Regions from separate parts of the Streptomyces sp. NPDC030165 genome, predicted to be linked through region 1. Evidence: riboswitches for the same ligand, from Rfam matches in the RefSeq annotation. Region 1 holds a riboswitch; the other holds the start of a gene.
What was found. A riboswitch is a leader RNA that binds a small molecule or an ion and turns the genes downstream of it on or off. The one in region 1 is predicted to bind cobalamin.
Positions count from the first base shown of each region.

Region 2: it holds a riboswitch for cobalamin, as region 1 does, so the genes downstream of both, ACZ4Z1_RS32875 (GHMP family kinase ATP-binding protein) here and ACZ4Z1_RS29305 (ribonucleoside-diphosphate reductase subunit alpha) in region 1, are expected to answer to the same signal.

Region 1 is NZ_JBVIBD010000018.1:3,280-12,323, reverse strand. Features, by position in the region: gene ACZ4Z1_RS29310 (ribonucleotide-diphosphate reductase subunit beta) at 1-181, opposite strand, end outside; gene ACZ4Z1_RS29305 (ribonucleoside-diphosphate reductase subunit alpha) at 184-2,637, opposite strand; cobalamin riboswitch at 2,795-2,927, opposite strand; gene ACZ4Z1_RS29300 (hypothetical protein) at 3,471-4,613, shown strand; gene ACZ4Z1_RS29295 (TolB family protein) at 4,739-6,097, shown strand; gene ACZ4Z1_RS29290 (GNAT family N-acetyltransferase) at 6,108-6,632, opposite strand; gene mctP (monocarboxylate uptake permease MctP) at 6,688-8,322, opposite strand; gene ACZ4Z1_RS29280 (DUF3311 domain-containing protein) at 8,319-8,594, opposite strand; gene ACZ4Z1_RS29275 (CstA-like transporter-associated (seleno)protein) at 8,766-8,963, opposite strand; gene ACZ4Z1_RS29270 (carbon starvation CstA family protein) at 8,960-9,044, opposite strand, start outside.
Region 2 is NZ_JBVIBD010000022.1:53,478-62,521, forward strand. Features, by position in the region: gene ACZ4Z1_RS32865 (ATP-grasp domain-containing protein) at 1-871, opposite strand, end outside; gene ACZ4Z1_RS32870 (cysteine synthase family protein) at 868-1,890, opposite strand; gene ACZ4Z1_RS32875 (GHMP family kinase ATP-binding protein) at 1,887-2,771, opposite strand; cobalamin riboswitch at 2,972-3,194, opposite strand; gene ACZ4Z1_RS32880 (cytochrome P450) at 3,633-4,964, shown strand; gene ACZ4Z1_RS32885 (bacteriocin fulvocin C-related protein) at 5,047-5,970, shown strand; gene ACZ4Z1_RS32890 (alpha/beta fold hydrolase) at 6,105-6,965, shown strand; gene ACZ4Z1_RS32895 (LysE family translocator) at 7,114-7,839, shown strand; gene ACZ4Z1_RS32900 (phenolic acid decarboxylase) at 8,011-8,529, opposite strand; gene ACZ4Z1_RS32905 (MarR family winged helix-turn-helix transcriptional regulator) at 8,669-9,044, shown strand, end outside.

The DNA of each region.
Region 1 (9,044 bases):
CCTCCACGGTCCAGGTGTTCTTGATCGCGTCCCGGTAGCGGTCGTAGAAGTCCGGGTAGCGCATGGGCCGCAGGGTCAGTTCGAAGCCCGGGTCGAGGAGGTTCTTCGCGCCGGTGGTAGCGGTGTGCGAGGCGGCCGCGGTCGTCTCGGTGGTGTCGTTCTTCTCGGGTGCAGTGGTCATGATTACTGGCATGCCTCGCAGGACTCGGGGTTTTCCAGGGAGCAGGCGACGGCCTCGGGGTCGGCCGCCTGAGCGGGTACGGGAGCGGTCTGCGCGCCCCCGCCCGTGCCGCGCGCGGACTGGGCGATACGGGTCGCCGGACGCGAGCGGAGGTAGTACGTGGTCTTGATGCCGCGCTTCCAGGCGTACGCGTACATCGAGCTGAGCTTGCCGATGGTCGGGGACGCCATGAACAGGTTCAGCGACTGGCTCTGGTCGAGGTAGGGCGTACGGTCCGCCGCCATGTCGATCAGCGAGCGCTGCGGGATCTCCCAGGCCGTGCGGTACAGCTCGCGGGTCTCGGCGGGGATCCAGTCCAGCTCCTGCACCGAGCCGTTGGCCTCGCGCAGCGCGTCACGGGTGCGGGCGTCCCACAGCCCCAGCGCCTTCAGCTCCTCGATCAGGTACGCGTTGACCTGGAGGAACTCGCCCGACAGCGTCTCGCGCTTGAACAGGTTGGAGACCTGCGGCTCGATGCACTCGTAGACGCCCGCGATGGAGGCGATGGTGGCGGTCGGCGCGATGGCCAGCAGCAGCGAGTTGCGCATACCGGTCGACGCGATCCGGGCGCGCAGCGCCGCCCACCGGTCCGCCCAGCGCGGCTCGGCGTTCGGGTAGTGGTCGGGGTGCAGCACGCCGCGGGCCGTACGGGTCGCGGACCAGGCAGGGTGCGGGCCGTGCCGCTCGGCGAGGCCGGCGGACGCCTCGTACGCCGCGAGCATGATCCGCTCGGAGATGCGCGTGGACAGCTCCCGCGCCTCGGGCGAGTCGAAGCGCAGCCGCAGCCGGAAGAAGACGTCCTGGAGACCCATCAGGCCCAGACCCACCGGGCGCCAGCGGGAGTTGGAGGCCCCGGCCTGCTCGGTCGGGTAGAAGTTGATGTCCACCACGCGGTCGAGGAAGGTGACGGCCGTGCGGACGGTGGCGTCCAGCCGCTCCCAGTCCATCGCTTCCTCCCAGCCGTCGGCCTCATTGCGCAGGTGGGCGGCGAGGTTGACCGAGCCGAGGTTGCAGACGGCGGTCTCGCCGTCGTCGGTGACCTCCAGGATCTCGGTGCACAGGTTCGAGGAGTGCACGACCTTGCCGGGCTCGGCGGTCTGGTTGGCGGTGCGGTTGGCGGCGTCCTTGAAGGTCATCCAGCCGTTGCCGGTCTGCGCGAGGGTGCGCATCATCCGCGAGTACAGCACCCGGGCCGGGACCTGCTTGACGGCGCGGCCCTCGGCCTCCGCCTTGCGGTACGCGGCGTCGAACGCGTCGCCGTACAGGTCCACCAGCTCGGGCGCGTCGCTGGGGGAGAACAGCGACCAGTCGGCGTCGGCCTCGACGCGGCGCATGAACTCGTCGGGGATCCAGTGCGCGATGTTCAGGTTGTGGGTGCGCCGGGCCTCCTCGCCCGTGTTGTCGCGCAGCTCCAGGAACTCCTCCAGGTCCGCGTGCCAGGTCTCCAGGTAGACGCAGGCGGCGCCCTTGCGCCGGCCGCCCTGGTTCACCGCCGCGACCGAGGCGTCCAGGGTGCGCAGGAACGGCACGATGCCGTTGGAGTGGCCGTTGGTGCCGCGGATCAGCGAGCCGCGGGCCCGGACCCGGGAGTACGACAGGCCGATGCCGCCGGCGTGCTTCGACAGGCGCGCCACCTGGTGGTAGCGGTCGTAGATCGAGTCCAGCTCGTCCAGCGGGGAGTCCAGCAGGTAGCAGGAGGACATCTGCGGGTGCCGGGTGCCGGAGTTGAACAGCGTCGGCGAGGACGGCAGGTACGACAGCGTGCTGGTCAGCCGGTACAGCTCGGCGACGTCGGCCAGTGCCCGCTCGCTGTGGTCCTCGGCCAGGCCGCAGGCCACCCGCAGCAGGAAGTGCTGCGGGGTCTCGATCACCTGGCGGGAGATCGGGTGGCGCAGCAGGTAGCGGGAGTGCAGGGTACGCAGGCCGAAGTAGCCGAAGCGGTCGTCCGCGCCGTCCGCCAGGGCGCCTTCCACCAGCGCGTCCAGGCGCGCCGCGTGGGTGCGTACGAACTCCGCGGTGCCGTCGGCGATCAGGCCCTCGCGGTGCCCGGTGGCGACGGAGGCGGAGAAGGCGACCGCCCCCTCCGCGGCCGCCTCCTCCGCGATGGCACGGGTCAGCAGGCGGGCGGCCAGCTTGGAGTACTGCGGCTCGTCGCCGATCAGACCGGCCGCGGCCTCCATGGCCAGCGAGCGCAGCTCTGTCTCGTCGGAGCCGGGGTGGCGACCGCGCAGCGCGGCGGCGGCGATCTTGCCCGGGTCGGTGGCGGGCAGGTCGGCGGTGAGGTCGGTCAGCGTACGCAGCAGGGCGGCGCCGGGGCCGTCCGTGGCCTGGCCGCCGGGGCCCTGCTGGGGCTGCGTGTCCTTCGCGGGCTGCGCGACCTGCTCGGCTGCTGCGGGCTCCGTTGGCGCGATGGTCACGTGCTGCTCTCCCTCACTCGGCGGGGGCCTGGGGAGGGCACGGCGGCGCGTGCGGGCGTGCGGCACCCCCGGTAGGCAAGGGGTGCGCGGGCACACCGCGCAGCGTCCACCGGTCCAACCCGCGAGACCCGGACGTATCGACGACCGCGCCGGTGCCGGCGCGGGCGTGCTGTGGGCAGGTCTTCGGACTCACGGGTGCGGTGTGCGCACTTCGTACACCGTTGCGGGACAGTTCCGGATTCGCACCGGATTCCCCTGCGACGACAGCGAGCACGAGCATACATCTTGTGCTGCCTCGTGCACGCACCCCCATATCTTGTGTCGCGTTGGCGCGGGGTTGTCCGGAGCCGTGGTATTCGGATGCCCTGTCGCAGCGTGTTCCGGGGGTTCTGCGGGGCCTCCGAGAGGGTGCCACGAGTCCGCCGCGGGGCCGCTCCCGGGGTGTTCCGAGGCCGTTCCGGGCTGTTCCCGAGCCGTTCGGAGCGGCCTGGACGGGGGCTGATGCACGGGGCGTATTGGTGGCGCGGAATGTCCCTGATGCGTTGACCGGGACTCCTGAAGCGTATTGGCTCCTTGTCTGCTCCGTCGGCCGGCGGGGCGGGTGGGGGTCATGTGTGAGGGGGGACATGCGAAGAACCGGTGCGGCGCGTGGCGCCGGGCGAGTCGTGGGCCTGGTGGCGGGAGTGTGTGTCGTGGCGGGGACGCTGCCCGGGGCGCCGGCGGCCGCCGCGGGGCGGGCGGCGCCGGCCACCGAGCGGGTCAGCGTCGCCGCGGACGGGACCCAGGGAAACGGTTTTTCAGGGGATCCGAAGCTCAGCGCGAACGGGCGGTTCGTGGCATTCACCTCGGAAGCCACCAATCTGGGCCCCACGGACACCAACGGCCACCAGGACGTCTACGTCAAGGATTTACGGACGGGAAAGGTCGACCTGGTCAGCGTCGGCAGCGTCGGCACGCTCGGCGACGGCCTCTCCGGCTCGCCCGAGATCAGCGCCGACGGCCGGTACGTCGCCTTCTACTCCGGTGCGACGAACCTGGTCCCCGGCGACACCAACGGCGAGGGCGACGTCTTCGTCCACGACCGCCGCACCGGGCGCACGGTGAGCCCCACCGCGGGCGCCGGGAAGTCCCCGTACGGGTACGGGGTCCAGAACTTCGCCCTCAGCGGTGACGGACGCCGCCTCGCCTTCGGCTCCTACCGCCCGGACCTGGTGCCCGGCGACACCAACGAGCGCCTGGACATCTTCGTCCACGATGTGCAGGCGGGAACGGTGAAGCGGGTGAGCGTGGCGAGCGACGGCACCCAGGCGAACGGCGCGTCCGCCTTCCCGTCGATCAGCGCCGACGGCCGCCGGGTCGCGTTCACCTCGAAGGCGGACAACCTCGTCCCCGCCGGGCCCGGCTTCCGCCGCCCGCCGCCGCAGGACCCCATGTACGTCCACGACCTGGCCACCGGCCGGACCCGGGCGGCGAGCCTGAGCACCACGGGTGCCGTGGTCGGCGTGTCCCCGTTCCCCCGGCTCAGCCCCGACGGCCGGTACGCGGTCTTCTCCGCCGTGGCCGACGACGTGGTGCCGGACGACACCAACGGCACGTACGACCTCTTCGCCCGCGACCTGGAACGCGGCACCACCCGGCTGCTGACCCGCGCGCACGACGGCTCCCAGGCCGACGGCTGGTCCTCCGACGGGCGGCTCACCGCGGACAACCGGCGGCTCTTCTTCACCTCCGTGGCCACCGGCCTGGTGCCCGGCGACACCAACGGCGAGGTGGACGGCTTCGTCCGCGACCTGCACACCGGGCAGGTCGAGCGGATCAACGTCGGCGAGGACGGCGCCCAGTCGACGTCCTGGACGAACATCGCGGCACCCGACGCCTCCGGACGGCTGGCGGCCTTCGACTCGCGCGACGAGGGGCTGGTGTCCGGGGACACGAACGGGACGGGCGACGTCTTCGTCCGCCGGCTCCGGCACTGACGTGCCGGTGCCGGCCCCGGTACCGGCACGGCTTACGCGCCCGGCGCGCCACGGCATCGGCGCGCGGGCGCCGTACGCACCAACGCACCAACGCACCAACGCACCGACCAGGAGGGGAACCAGCCATGAGGCTCACCCGCACCACCGCACGAAGACTCGCCGCCGCGACCGGCGTGTGCGCGCTCGCCGCACTGCTGCCCGCCACGACGGCCACCGCCCGGACCGCGCCGCCGCACGGCACCGAACGCGTCAGCGTCGCCGCCGACGGCACGCAGGGCAACGGCGGCTCGTCCACCTCGGCGATCAGTGCCGACGGCCGGTACGTCACCTTCGCCTCCGACGCGGCCGACCTCGTGCCCGGCGACACCAACGGGCAGTCGGACATCTTCGTGAAGGACCTGCGGACGGGCGCCGTCGAGCGGGTCAACGTGGCGAGCGACGGAACGCAGGCCGGCTCCTGGTCGTCCTCGCCCACCATCAGCGCCGACGGCCGCTACGTCGCCTTCGCCTCCGACGCGGCCGACCTCGTGCCGGGCGACACCAACGCCGACACCGACATCTTCGTCCACGACCGGCGGACCGGGCGGACCGAAAGCGTGACCCTCGACGGGCGTCCCCCGCAGGGCAAGCAAGGCTCCCAGATGCCGGTGATCAGCGCCAACGGCCGGTACGTGGCGTTCGCCTCCAGCCGCGAGGACCTGGTGCCCGGCGACACCAACAAGGCACAGGACATCTTCGTACGCGACCGCAAGAGCGGCACCGTGACACGGGTGAGCGTCTCCGTCACCGGCGAGCAGGCCACCGGCCCCTCCACCTACCCCGTGCTCAGTTACGACGGCCGCAAGGTCGGCTTCACCTCCAAGGCGCGGAATCTGCCCCCGGCTTCGGCCCCGGCCGCCCGCGACGAGGCCGGCCTGCGCAAACCGCACAGCTACCCCTTCTTCCTGCACGACCTGGACACCGGCCGCACGAGCGTGGCGAGCCTCAGCTCGACCGGCGAGACCGTCGGCGCCTGGAACGCCTCACTCAGCCCCGACGGCCGCTACGCGGTCTTCTCCAGCCAGTACGGAGAGGTGGTGCCCGGCCATCCGACGGGCAGGGCGGACCTGTTCGTACGCGACCTCGTCAAGGGCACGACGGAGCAGATGACGTACACCTATGACGGCAGACAGCCGCAGGAGGGCCGCTCCAACAACGGCTTCCTGTCCGCGGACAACCGCCGCCTGTTCTTCGAGTCCACGGTTCCGGACCTGGTGCGCGACGACACCAACGGCGCGCAGGACATCTTCGTGCGCGACATGCGGACCGGCGCCGTCGAACGGGTCAGCGTCGCCGCCGACGGCTCCCAGGCCCAGGCCTGGTCCTCCAACGTCTCCACCGACGCCCTGGGCCGCACCCTCGCCTTCGACTCCGACGCGGCGAACCTGGTCCCGGGGGACACGAACGGGGCGTCGGACGTGTTCGTGCGGAGGCTGCGGCCGTAGGACAGGCGTGTCAGGCCCCTGGCCGCCGGTCCGCCACGTCCAGCTCGCACGCGAACGCCCACAGCCTGATACCCGGTACCGGCTCCCAGTCCCGCTCGGGTGTGCGCGTGAACCCGATGCGCTCGTACACGCGGTGGGCCTTCTCGATGTGCGGCATCGCGGACAGCACCATGTGGGACAGGCCGAGGGAGCGGGCGCGGTCCAGGCAGGCGCGCACCAGCGCTTCGCCGATGCCGCGCCCGCGGCCGCCGGGGGCGACGGCCAGCATCCGGAACTCGCCCTCGCCGGGACCGGCTATCTCGGCGTACGGGCTGCCGGGGGCGGCGAAGGTCACCGCCCCCAGCACCGCGCCGTCGGTGGCGACCGCCGTCAGCACCTCGGCGTGCTCCGCCCGCCGCGCGACCTTGCGCAGCTCGTGTGCGTACGGGTCGTCGGCCCCGAACGCCAGCAGCCCGTCGGCCGTGTAGGCCGCCACGAGGAGTTCGCCGATCGTTTCGAACTCCTCCGGCCGCGCGGCCCTGATCGTGATGTCCATGAGGCAAGTGTGCACCGGGGGTCCGACAACGGCCCCCGGCACCGCATCCGCCCCCTCAGCGCCCCGCCGGCGCCCCCGCCGTGGCCGGTGGCAATTCGACCTGGACGTCCTTGTCGCCCGCGTCCGCCGTGTAGTCCTCCGGGGACGTCTCGTCGACGCCGTCCGGGGCCTTCATGGCGCGCAGGACCACCGTGAGGACGACGGTGAGCAGGGCGTTCAGGACGAACGCGGTCAGGCCGATGTAGCCGATCTCGCCGATGCCGGGGATCTCCGCGCTGGAGCCGCCGAAGTGCTTCTGCGTGGGGCTGGCCACTCCGTACGCCGCGAGCGTTCCGTAGACCATGCCGACCGCCCAGCCGGCCAGCAACGCCCACCGGTGGAACCACCGGGTGAACAGGCCGCCGACCAGGGCCGGCATCGTCTGCAGGATCCAGATGCCGCCCAGCAGCTGGAAGTTGATCGCGACGGTCTTGTCCATCGTCAGGACGAAGACCAGCGCACCGACCTTGACCAGCAGTGACACCAGCTTGGCAACCTTGTGCTCCTGTGCGGGCGTGGCGCCGGGCCTGAGGAAGTCCTTGTAGATGTTGCGGGTGAACAGGTTCGCCGCGGCGATGGACATGATGGCCGCCGGCACCAGCGCACCGATGCCGATCGCGGCGAACGCCACGCCCGTGAACCAGTCGGGGAACATGTTCTCGAAGAGCTGCGGGATGGCCAGCTGCCCGTTCTGCACCTTGATCCCGGCCGCCACCGCCATGAAGCCCAGCAGCGCCAGCAGCCCCAGCATCAGGGAGTACAGCGGGAGGATGGTGGTGTTGCGGCGGATGACGTCGCGGCTGCGGGAGGACAGCGTCGCGGTGATCGAGTGCGGGTACATGAAGAGCGCGAGCGCCGAGCCGAGGGCCAGGGTCGCGTACGCCCACTGCGCGTTCGGCCCGCTGGCCAGTTCCCCGCGCGGTTTGCCGGTCGCCGGGTTCTTCTGCGCGAAGGCGTCCTCGGCCACCGCGAAGATGTGCTCGAAGCCGCCCAGCTTGATCGGGATGTAGATGATCGCGACGGCGATGACCAGGTAGATCAGGCCGTCCTTGACGAACGCGATCAGGGCCGGTGCGCGCAGCCCGGATGAGTACGTGTACGCCGCCAGCACACCGAAGGCGATCAGCAGCGGCAGGTCCTTGACGAACCAGTGGGTGTTCTCGCCGCCGCCGACGCCCATCACGTCCAGCACGGCCTGGATGCCGACCAGTTGCAGCGCGATGTACGGCATGGTGGCGAGGATGCCGGTGAGCGCCACGGCCAGCGACAGGCCCTTGGAGCCGAACCGGCCGCGTACGAAGTCGGAGGTGGTGACGTACCCGTGCTTGTGCGAGACCGACCACAGGCGGGGCAGGAAGGTGAAGATCAGCGGGTAGACGAGGATCGTGTACGGCACCGCGAAGAACCCGGCCGCGCCCGCCGCGTAGATCGCCGCGGGCACCGCGACGAAGGTGTACGCGGTGTACAGGTCGCCGCCCAGCAGGAACCACGTCACCCAGGTGCCGAAGCTGCGCCCGCCCAGGCCCCATTCGTCGAGGTTGTCGGACTCCGCGGCCTTGCGCCAGCGTGCCGCCAGGAAGCCCATGACCGTCACGGCCACGAAGAAGAAGATGAAGACGGCGAGCGCGACGCCGTTCACGCCGTCCTTCACCGCGACGCACCCCCCTTGCGCAGCCGCTGCTCACGCTGGACCAGCTTGTAGGCGACCATGGTGAGCGCGGTCGAGATCAGCACCCACAGCATCTGGTACCAGTAGAAGAACGGGATGCCGATGAGTGTCGGCTCCACCTTGGCGTACGAGCTCACCCACAGCACCGCCACGAAGGGCGCGACCAGGCACAGCCCGGCGATCACGCGCGTGGGCGTGACGACCGGGGCGGCTCTGCCCGCTGGTGTTCCGGCTGATTCGGACGGCTCTGGCATGGCCGTGGCTCCGTTCCCTGGCGGTCCCTTGGTGATCACGCGCGTAATGGGCAGGAAATCTAAGCCAGGGAAGTTGCACGCGTCACTACCTGTCCGCATATCGGTACGGCAACGACGCCGAGCGCTTCGGCCACGGGCGTGCCCGCCGCCCCGCCGCGGAAGCGGGCCGTGTCAGCAGCAGCGGAAGCCGGAGCGGGGGTCGCCCTCGCGCGCTTCGGAGCGCCGCCGCTCGAATTCCCGGCGGCTGGGGACCGGCGCGTCGGGCGTGTGCTTCCGGACATGTGCGACGTAGTGCTCGTACGCGCTCTCGCCGGTCAATTCCCGTACGTACCAGCGGATCCGGCCCAGTGCCCGCCGTACCCCGCTCACGGCCCGCTCCGCTCCGCCGCCGCCAGCTCCGCCTTCTCCTCCTTGGAGGCCACCAGCCCGGCGGGCGCGACGATCGCCGAC
Region 2 (9,044 bases), on a different contig from region 1:
ACAGGCCCTCACCGACGAGTGCGCCCCCGATCCGCGGATTGATCTCCACGACCTCCGGGCCCGCGGTGGTCAGGGCGAACTCCACGTGGGCGAACCGGTCGGTGTAGTCGATGGCGGCCAGCACACGGCCGAGCCACTGCTCCAGAGCGGCCCGGCGCGGCTCCGGCAAGGCGACGGGGAACGCGGTGATCTCCTCCCGGAAGTGCGGTTCGGGCGACATCAGCCGGCTGGAGACGCCCAGCAGGCGTGTCCGGCCCGCCCAGGTGAGCGTTTCCGCGCTGTACACGGGCCCGGAGAAGTACGGTTCGGCGAACAGACGGCCCTTCAACCGCCGCCCGGCCGCCTCGGCCAGCGCCGCGTCCAGCTCGCGCTCGTCCCGTAGCAGCCAGACGTTCTGACTGCCGGTGCCCGCGCTGTCCTTGAGGATCGCCGGCAGGCCCACGGCCTTCACCAGCAACGCGGCCGTCTCCGTATCGCCGCTGTCCGCCTCGGCCGCGCGGGCGCGGGTCAGCCCGGCTTCGAACAGCCGGTTCCGTACGGCGACCTTGTCCCTGGCCAGCCGCAGTACGGCCGGGTCGGGGCCGGGCAGCCCGAAGCGGGCGGTGAGGTCGGCGCCGACCAGCATCCAGGTGTCGGTGGAGCTGATCAGCCCCCGCAGGCCCGGGGTCCGGCCGAGCTGTTCCGCCACCAGCTCCGTGTCGAAGGTGTCGGTCTCCACCACATCGACCGCGCCCGCGGGGAGCCGGTCCAACTCGTACGCGTAGTACGAGGGGTCGCGGGTCAGCAGCCGCAGCGGCTCGCCCAGCCGGGCGGCGGCGCGCGTCAGGTGTCCCAGCCCGAAGGTGAGCGATTCTAGGCAGACCACGGTCATGCGCGGGTCTCCTTCCGGGGTGACGGCCAGGGGGCGCGGTGCCACGCCATCGTCGACCAGGGCATGGTCATCTCCTCGGGACTGCCGACCTCCGCCGGCTTCAGGGCGGCCAGGTCCGCGGCCTCCCGGTGGCGGGCGTACACCCGCTCAACGTAGCGGTGGCCGGTGTCGGCCCCGATCACCAGGTGGAGCCGGTCGGGGTGGCGGCGGGTCTCGTACGTGGCGGTCAGGTATGCGGCGCCGGTGGACAGCCCGGCGAAGACGGCGTGCTCGCGCAGCAGGGCGACGGCGCCGGACATGGCGTGGGTGAAGTCCATCCAGTGGACGGCGTCGTACAGGTGGTGGCGGACGTTGTCGAAGGCGATCGAGGAACCGATACCGGCGATGATCGCCTCCGGGTCGTGATGGTCCTGGCTGCCGAAGGTGACGCTGCCGAACGGCTGCACCCCGACCAGCCGGACGCCGGGATCGCGGCGGCGCAGGTGCGCCACGAGGCCGCCGGTCGAGGCCCCCGAGCCGACCCCGCCGACGACGGACAGCGGGCGGCCCGGCAGGGCCGTGGCCACCAGGTCCGCGACCTCCTGGTAACCCAGGTAATGGATGGCGTCGTGGTACTGGCGCATCCAGTGGACGCCGGGCCGTTCGGCGAGGATCTCCCGCACCCGCCGTACCCGCAGCTCCTGGTCGAGCTTGAGGTCGCGCGACGGTCTGACCTGCTCGACCGTCGCGCCGAGTATCTCCAGCTGGGCGAGGGTCGTGGCGTCGACGGTGGTCGAGGCGACGATGTGGCAGCGCAGGCCGTAGCGGTGGCAGGCCAGCGCCAGCGCGTGGGCGTAGATGCCGCTGGAACTGTCGATCAGGGTCTGTCCGGGGCGGACGGTGCCCCGGTCGAGCAGGTGCCGGACGGCCGCCAGCGCCGAGTAGATCTTCATCGACTCGAACCGCAGCAGCACCATGCCGTCCGACAGCCGGACGAGGTCGGGGACTTTGAGGGCGTCGGCTATGTGGGGGTGCGTCACGCGTAGCCTCCTTGGGCGAATGAGCACTGGTGGCCGAGCGACCGGAAGAAGGCGGACAGCTCACCCTTCAGAGCCGGCGCCGGACGGCTGCTGAAGAGGTAGCCGATGAGGGAGCCGGTGTGGGCGACGAAGAGGCCGTCCGCCCCGAACTCCGCACGGTGGGCCAGTACGGCGTCGAAGGTGTGCTTGGGCAGTACCTCCTGGGACAGCGCGCCGCTGAAGGTCGCGGCCCGGGCCACGGCCGCCGGGTCACCCGAGGCGAAGCCCTTGAGGAGGTCGGTCAGGCACTTCTCGTACTCGGCAGCGTTGCGCCGGTAGTGCCGTTGCAGCAGGGGGGTGACGGTGGCGGTGTCCACCGTGCCCGGCTCCATGACGAAGGCGGTGTGGAAGCCGATGCCGGTGCCCAGCCGCCGTACGACACGGTGCCGGCCGCTCAGGTAGAGCGCGAACTCGTCGAGGAAGACGCTGTCGGCCCGCTCTATCGCCGACAGGACGCGCTGGACGGCCCCGGTGTCGTACGGTAGTGAGAAGACCCGGAACAGACAGCGCAGCGTCGCCACGATGTCGGCCGTCGAACTGGCCATGCCCACCCCGACCCGCAGGTCCGAGTGGGTGCTCCAGCGGCCCGGCGGCAGCGTCAGGCCGAAGTGCTCCAGGAAGAGCCGCGCGGCCGTCGCCGCCTTCTCACCGAGGGGCGGTGCGTCCCCGGGGGCGGCGCCGGGCGTGAAGTAGACCCAGGAGTGGCGGTCCACGGGGAACGACACGATCGCGATGTCCCGGTCACCGCCCGGACGCAACGGGCCCTGGAACAGCTCGCCCAGCGTCCCCTGGCAGACGCCGGAGACCCACCGCGCCGCGGCGCCGCCGGACGCGGTCAGCACCGGGCACCGTACGACGGCCGTGCGTGGACCGGCCGTCGGCCGCCCCGGCTGTATGCCTCGGTCACGAACACGCCCTCTCTCGCCGTACCCGGCCCGGGGATCGACCGGTGAGTGAGAGGGCGGCCGCGCCGTATGCGCGTTGCTCCGCCTGCACCGCCGACCCAGCCCTCGAGGTCACCGTGGACAGCGCGTGCGTCCGTCCACGCACGCGCGCAGTGGCAGGTATCCGGACTCGTGGGCACGTCGGCCGGACCGTCCGGCGACACCTACCGGCCGCCGCTTCCCGCACCCTTCGACCGGGTCCGGTGCTGTTGGCGGCTTCCGCTCCCACTCACCGCTGCGGGACAGTCCCGGATTCCCACCGGGTTCCCTCTTACGACGCCCCACGGACCGTGGCGCGAACCGACTGCGCACATCAGCGTAGAGGCGCTCCCGCCACCGCAACAGAGTGACCTGAGTGGTTGTCTCGATCGGCGCCGCTGACAGGGCGCGCGATGTGTGCAGTACGGGGACCACCGCCCGCCGGAGCCGGTCACCGGGATACCGCCCCGCAGCACACCGCCCGTGGCCCGGCTCGAACGTGTCATATCGGTCGGGCGCCTCACGGTCATGCAACAGATCCACTCGCCGCGCCCGGGGGCCGTTTCGAGCCTCGGGCTCCGGGCCGGGCGGCGGAGTGGCCGGCTTCGCCGTGGCGGCGAGGGCGGCCACTCCGCCTCCGGCCGGTCACCGGGGCTTCCTGCCTCTGACCGGCCGCCGGGACTTCCCCACCGCCCGGATCCGCCGATGATGGAGGCTGCACTCCCGCCGCCGAGGGCCCACCTCACGGCGGGACCGGGCGTCAGTCAGGAGGCGTTGGCCATGCGTATCCCTGGTCCCGAGCCCCGGCCGGACGGCGGGGTGGGGGCGGTCGCCGCGGCGGGCGGACTGCACACCTACCAGCTGTGGCTGCACGCGGAGTACGGGCCCGTCGTACGGTTCCAGCTGCCGGGCGCGGAGACGGCCGTGTCGGTCGCCGACCCCGTACTGCTGGAGGCCACGGCCCACCTCGACAAACGGCCGGAGCGGCTGTTCGCGTTCCTGGCCCCGCTGTGTGAGGCCGGCAACCTGCAGGTGCTGCCGGCCGAGGAGCACACCCCCTGGCGGCGCGTCCTGCTGTCGGTGCTGGCCGGGCGCCCGTCCCACGAGCGGCACGCCGCGCGGTTCACCGCGCTGGCGGCCGGCCTCGCGGACCGCTGGGGCGAGCAGGCCGGCCGTGGCCCCGTCGCGCTGCAGAAGGACCTCACCGCGCTGTCGCTGCGGATGATCTGCGCTTACGCGCTGGAGGGCGAGGCCGCTGACCCGGACGCCGTCGTCGCCGCCTTCGAGGAAGTGCTCACTGAATATTTGGGACGGCTCTACCAGGTGCCGGTCCCCGGCACCCAGGAAGAACGCGCCGAACGGGCGGCCCGGGCCCTCGCCTACCTGCGCGCGACGGTCGACCGGGCCGTCGCGGCCCACCGCTCCGGCAGCCGCACGGACCGGAGCGACCTGGTCGGGGCGCTCGTCGAGGCCGGTGAGAGCCCCGCACGGATCCGCGACACCGTCATGGTGACGCTGCTGGCCGCCCACCACACCACCGGAGTGGCCGTCTCCTGGACCCTGCACCTCCTGGGGCGCCACCCCGAGGCGGCCGAACGCGTCGCCGCCGAACTGGACCGCGTACTCGGGGACCGCACGGTGCCCGAGTACGCCGACCTGCGGCGCCTGCCGTACCTGGACATGGTGCTGAAGGAAGCGATGCGGCTCTACCCGCCCGGCCCGTACGGCGCGCGGGAGACGACCGGGCCCCTCGTCCTCGGCGATTACGGGGTTCCGGCCGGGACGACGGTCTTCTACCCGTTCTGGGCCGTGCACCTGAACCCCGACCACTGGCCCGAGCCCGAGAAGTTCGTACCCGAACGGTTCGTCCCGCGGGAGGTGGCCGCGCGGCCGAGGCTGGCCTACATCCCGTTCGGCATCGGGCCACGCAGCTGCGAGGGCGCCGGACTGGCCATGGTCGAGGCCGAACTCGTCCTGGCCGTCCTGCTCAAACGCTTCCGGTTCCGGCCCGCGCCGGGACACCGGGTGACGCCGGTCGAACGGTTCGTGCTGTGGGCGGAGGACGACATCCGGATGCTCGTGACACCGCGCGGCACAGCGCCGCGCCCGTGAACTCCCCGTCCCAGAGGGCCTGGTGTGCCGGAAAGCCGGGTATGCATGGGGCGGCAGTGCCGGTGCGAGCAGGGGAGTGGCCATGACGGAGTGGTTATTGGCGTTCGACGCGGGCTGCGGCGCGTGCGGCGAGGTGGCCGGGAGGATCGGCGGTCTGGTCGATGACCGGCTGACGCTGGTGGGGCTCGGCGAGGCACGTGTACGCGCCCTGCGGCGGCGGGCGTTGGGCGGCGAACCGCCGTTCGTCCCGACGCTGCTGGCCGTGGACGGGGAGCGGGTACGGGCGTGGACGGGCCCGGCGCTGTCGGCGCGACTGTGCCGCCTGCTGGGCCCGGTCGGCTCGCTGCGGGTGGTACGGGCCCTGAACCGGACCGATGTGCTGGTGCACGGCGACCGGCGCAGGCTCCTGAAGGCCGTGCCGGGCCTGGCGCTGGGCGCGTTCCTCGTCTCCGGCGGGCTCGCCGCCCCGGCCCTGGCCTCGCCCGGGCGCCGGATGACGGCCGCCGGCGCCGAGGAGTGGGCCGCCGGGCTCACACGGCTCCCCACCGGCTACCGCGAGGTGACCGCGCTGCCGATGCCGCAGCGCCGGGCCGTGTACGCCCGCATCCCGGACCGCGCGAAGGCCGGGCTGTGGCTGGAACACGTCCAGCGCTACCGCGCGGCGCACCCCGAGCTGTCCGGGCCGCGGTCGGCGATGCTGGAGAAGGTCGCCGGCGCGGTACCGGCCGTCTTCGCCGGGACCGCCGCGTGGCCGCCGGCGGACATCGAGCGGCTGCGGGCGGAGTCGGCGGCGGTGCTCGGCCCCGACGTGTCGTTCGCCGCGCTCGGCGTGCTCGGCCCGGCCGAGTCGCCCGCCCCCGCCGACTCCCGCCTGCTGATGAACTGCGACTGCCACAAAGGGGCCAGCGGTTGCAGTTCCTGCGGCAACTCCGTGCCGTGCACCCCGCAGCCGACAGGCTGCGGGTGGCTGTGGCAGCAGAACTGCGACGGGGTGTGCGGGGGCTGAGGGGGCACCGCGCCGATCCGTGAGGTGGCCTCCGGAGGCGGGCGCGCGCGAGCGAACGTAGGGTGAGCGCGGGCAGACCGGCCCGGAGCCGTCTGCCCGCGCATGCAGGCACCCGCCCTACAGGGAGGTCCGCCATGCCACCGCCCCACGGCACCGGCTCGCCGACGTTCGTCCTGGTCCACGGCGGCAACGGCTCGTCCGCCGACTGGGCGGGAGTCGTACGGGAACTGGCCCTGCGCGGACACCGCGCCCTCGCCGTGGACCTCCCCGGGCACGGCCCGGAGGCGTTCTTCCCACAGTGCTACCAGGCCCCGCAGGACCTCGCCGCGCTGCGCACCGTACCCTCCCCGCTGGGCACGATCACCCTGGACGACTACACCGACCGGGTGGCGGGCGTGGTGCGCCGCGTCCATCCGTACGGCCCGGTCGTCCTGGTGGGTACGAGCCAGGGCGGCGCCACCCTCGACCGGGTCGGCAACGCGGTGCCCGGACTGCTGGCACGCCTGGTCTACGTCTCGGCCTTCTGCTGCGTGACGCTCCCCACCCTCGTCGACTACATCACCAGGACGCCGGAGGGGCAGCAGAGCCTGCTGTCGGACATGCCGGCCGTGGAAACGCCCGGGGAACTGGGCGTCATGCGGGTCAACTGGCGCTCCGGCGACCGGCAGGAGCAGGCGGCGGTACGCGCGGCGTACGCGGCGAGCTACCCGGAGGCCGCGTTCCTCGCCCTGCTCAACTCCTACGAACCGGACGAGACCGCCGCCATCGGCCGGTCCGACGCCCGTTGCGAGGCCGGGACCTGGGGCAGTGTCCCGCGGACCTACGTACGCTTCAGCGCGGACCGCGCCATTCCGCCCGCCCTCCAGGACCGCATGATCACCGAGGCCGACGCGCTCACCCCGCACAACCCCTTCGACGTCGTCACCCTCGACGCCCCGCACGTCGGCCCCCAGGACCCGGCGGAACTGGCAACGGTGCTGGCGGCGTTGGAGTGACACCCTGACGTGGCCGGGAGCTCAGCGCACGAACGCCCGCTCGGAGCTGACGGCGGTTCGGCCCCGGCCTGCCGCCCCAGGGGACTGCCCGGGGAGAGCGAGACGCGTAGGTGAGCGGTGAGACGCGCGGTGCGGGTACACGTCTGCCATGTTTCCCGACGTGTCATGGGCGGCTTTCCTTCCCTCCGCGATATTGCTCGCCGCGACGCCCGGCGCCAACCAGTTGTTGGCCCTGCGCAACGGCGTACGGCACGGGGCACGTCCGGCGCTCGGTGCCTCGCTCGGCCGGTTCACGGCGTTCATCTTGATGGCGGCCGCCGTGGCCGCCGGACTGGGCGCCGTGCTGGCCAGGTCAGCGGTGGCTTTCAACGTCATCAAGTGGTGTGGGGTGGCCTACCTGTTGTGGCTGGGGCTGCAGAGCCTGCGTACGGCGCTGCGTTCCACGTCCGGCGCGGAGTCCGGGGCTGGTGGTGAGGGGCCGCGATCCGTGCCCGGAAAGGAGGGATCACGCGAGCTCCGGGTGGAGGCCCCGGAAGGCTCTGCCAGGGAACAGAACGCGTGCCGGACAGTACCGGCATGGCGGCTGGCGCGGCAGGAGTTCCTCGTGGCGGTGACGAATCCGAAGGCGCTCATCCTGTTCGCCGTATTCCTGCCGCAATTCGTGTCCCGCGACGCCCACCGGGTCGCTGTCCCGCTGCTGGCTCTCGGCCTCGCCTATATCGCGGTGGAATTCTTCTGCGCCTGGGGCTATGCCGCCCTCGGAGGACGGCTGAAGAAGGCGGGGATCGGCAACGGCACCCGGCGCCGCCTCGACATCGTCACCGCCGTGGCGATGTGGGGCCTGGCCGGCTGGCTGGCGGCGGAGAAGAGATGAGCGGCCCGGCTCGGCCGCCGAATCCGGCCCGGAAGACCTGGCCGCACTGGACCGCGACGGCCGGGGGTGGCCACCGCCCGATGCCGGCCGCCGCGACACAGCACCACGCGCTCGGTGACGCAGACGGTCGAGGCATCGGCGCAGCGGACCGGTCTGCCCGGAGTGGACAGGTCAGTTGGTGCGCTGGGACCAGCCGGTGGGAAGGTCACCAGGGGCGGTGGAGACGACCGAGTCGTCGTCGGCGCCGACGTGTTCGAACAGTGTGATCTTCGCGAACTCGGGGACGACGTAGACGGGGTAGGTCGGGCCCTGGTCGCGATAAGCGCGCATCGCGTCCAGGTGGTCGTTCTGGTAGCAGACAGTGCGCTCGCCGTGCCGGCGGATCCAGTCCGGGAAGAAGATCACGCCGTGCAGGCGGCGCTTGCCGGGCATGACGTTGACGGCGACCGAAGTGCCGGTGGGCTCGGTCCACGACACCTTGTAGCTGTCCTCGTCGAGCTGGACGAGGTCGACTTCCTGGTCCTTCACCCAGCGGCCGCCGACGTGACCACTGTGTATGCGGTAGTCGATGGTGTGGTCGTTCTTCACGTACATCTCGTACTGCCAGCCGTTGGCATACGTGTAGATGAAGCGGTGGCCGACGATCCCGGAGAGGTCCTGGGCGGGAGTGGGGTCGGTGACAGTGGTCATGGGTGTCCTCCTCGCATGGGATGTGCGGGGCGCCAGGGCGCCACGAAGTGCGCCGGGTTCCGCGGTACGGGACCCCGCCCGCACTATTTTGCATCAAAACAGTTTTGAAGCAAAATGTTAGCTGGGGCACAATGGAGTCATGGACACCGCCACCGAATTCGGCCGACTCCTCGGCCCCCTGCGCCGAGCCGTACTGCGCACCCGACGCTCCGAGGGCCTGCCCGACCTCCCCGAGGCCCAGATCGAACTCCTGCGGGTCCTGACCGAAGCCGGCACGATCACCCCACGGGAAGCCGCGGCCCGGCTCAAGGCAGCGCCCTCCACGGTCAGCAACCTCATCCGCACCCTGACCGCAGCGGGCCTCGTCGAGCGCACCCCCTCGCCCACCAACCTGCGCACCGCCCACCTCACCGCCTCGCCCAAGGCCCTCGACATGCTCGACCGCTACGACCGCACCAGCACAGCCGCCCTGCGCCGCGCCCTGGCCGACCTGCGCCCGGAAAGCCGCGAAGCAC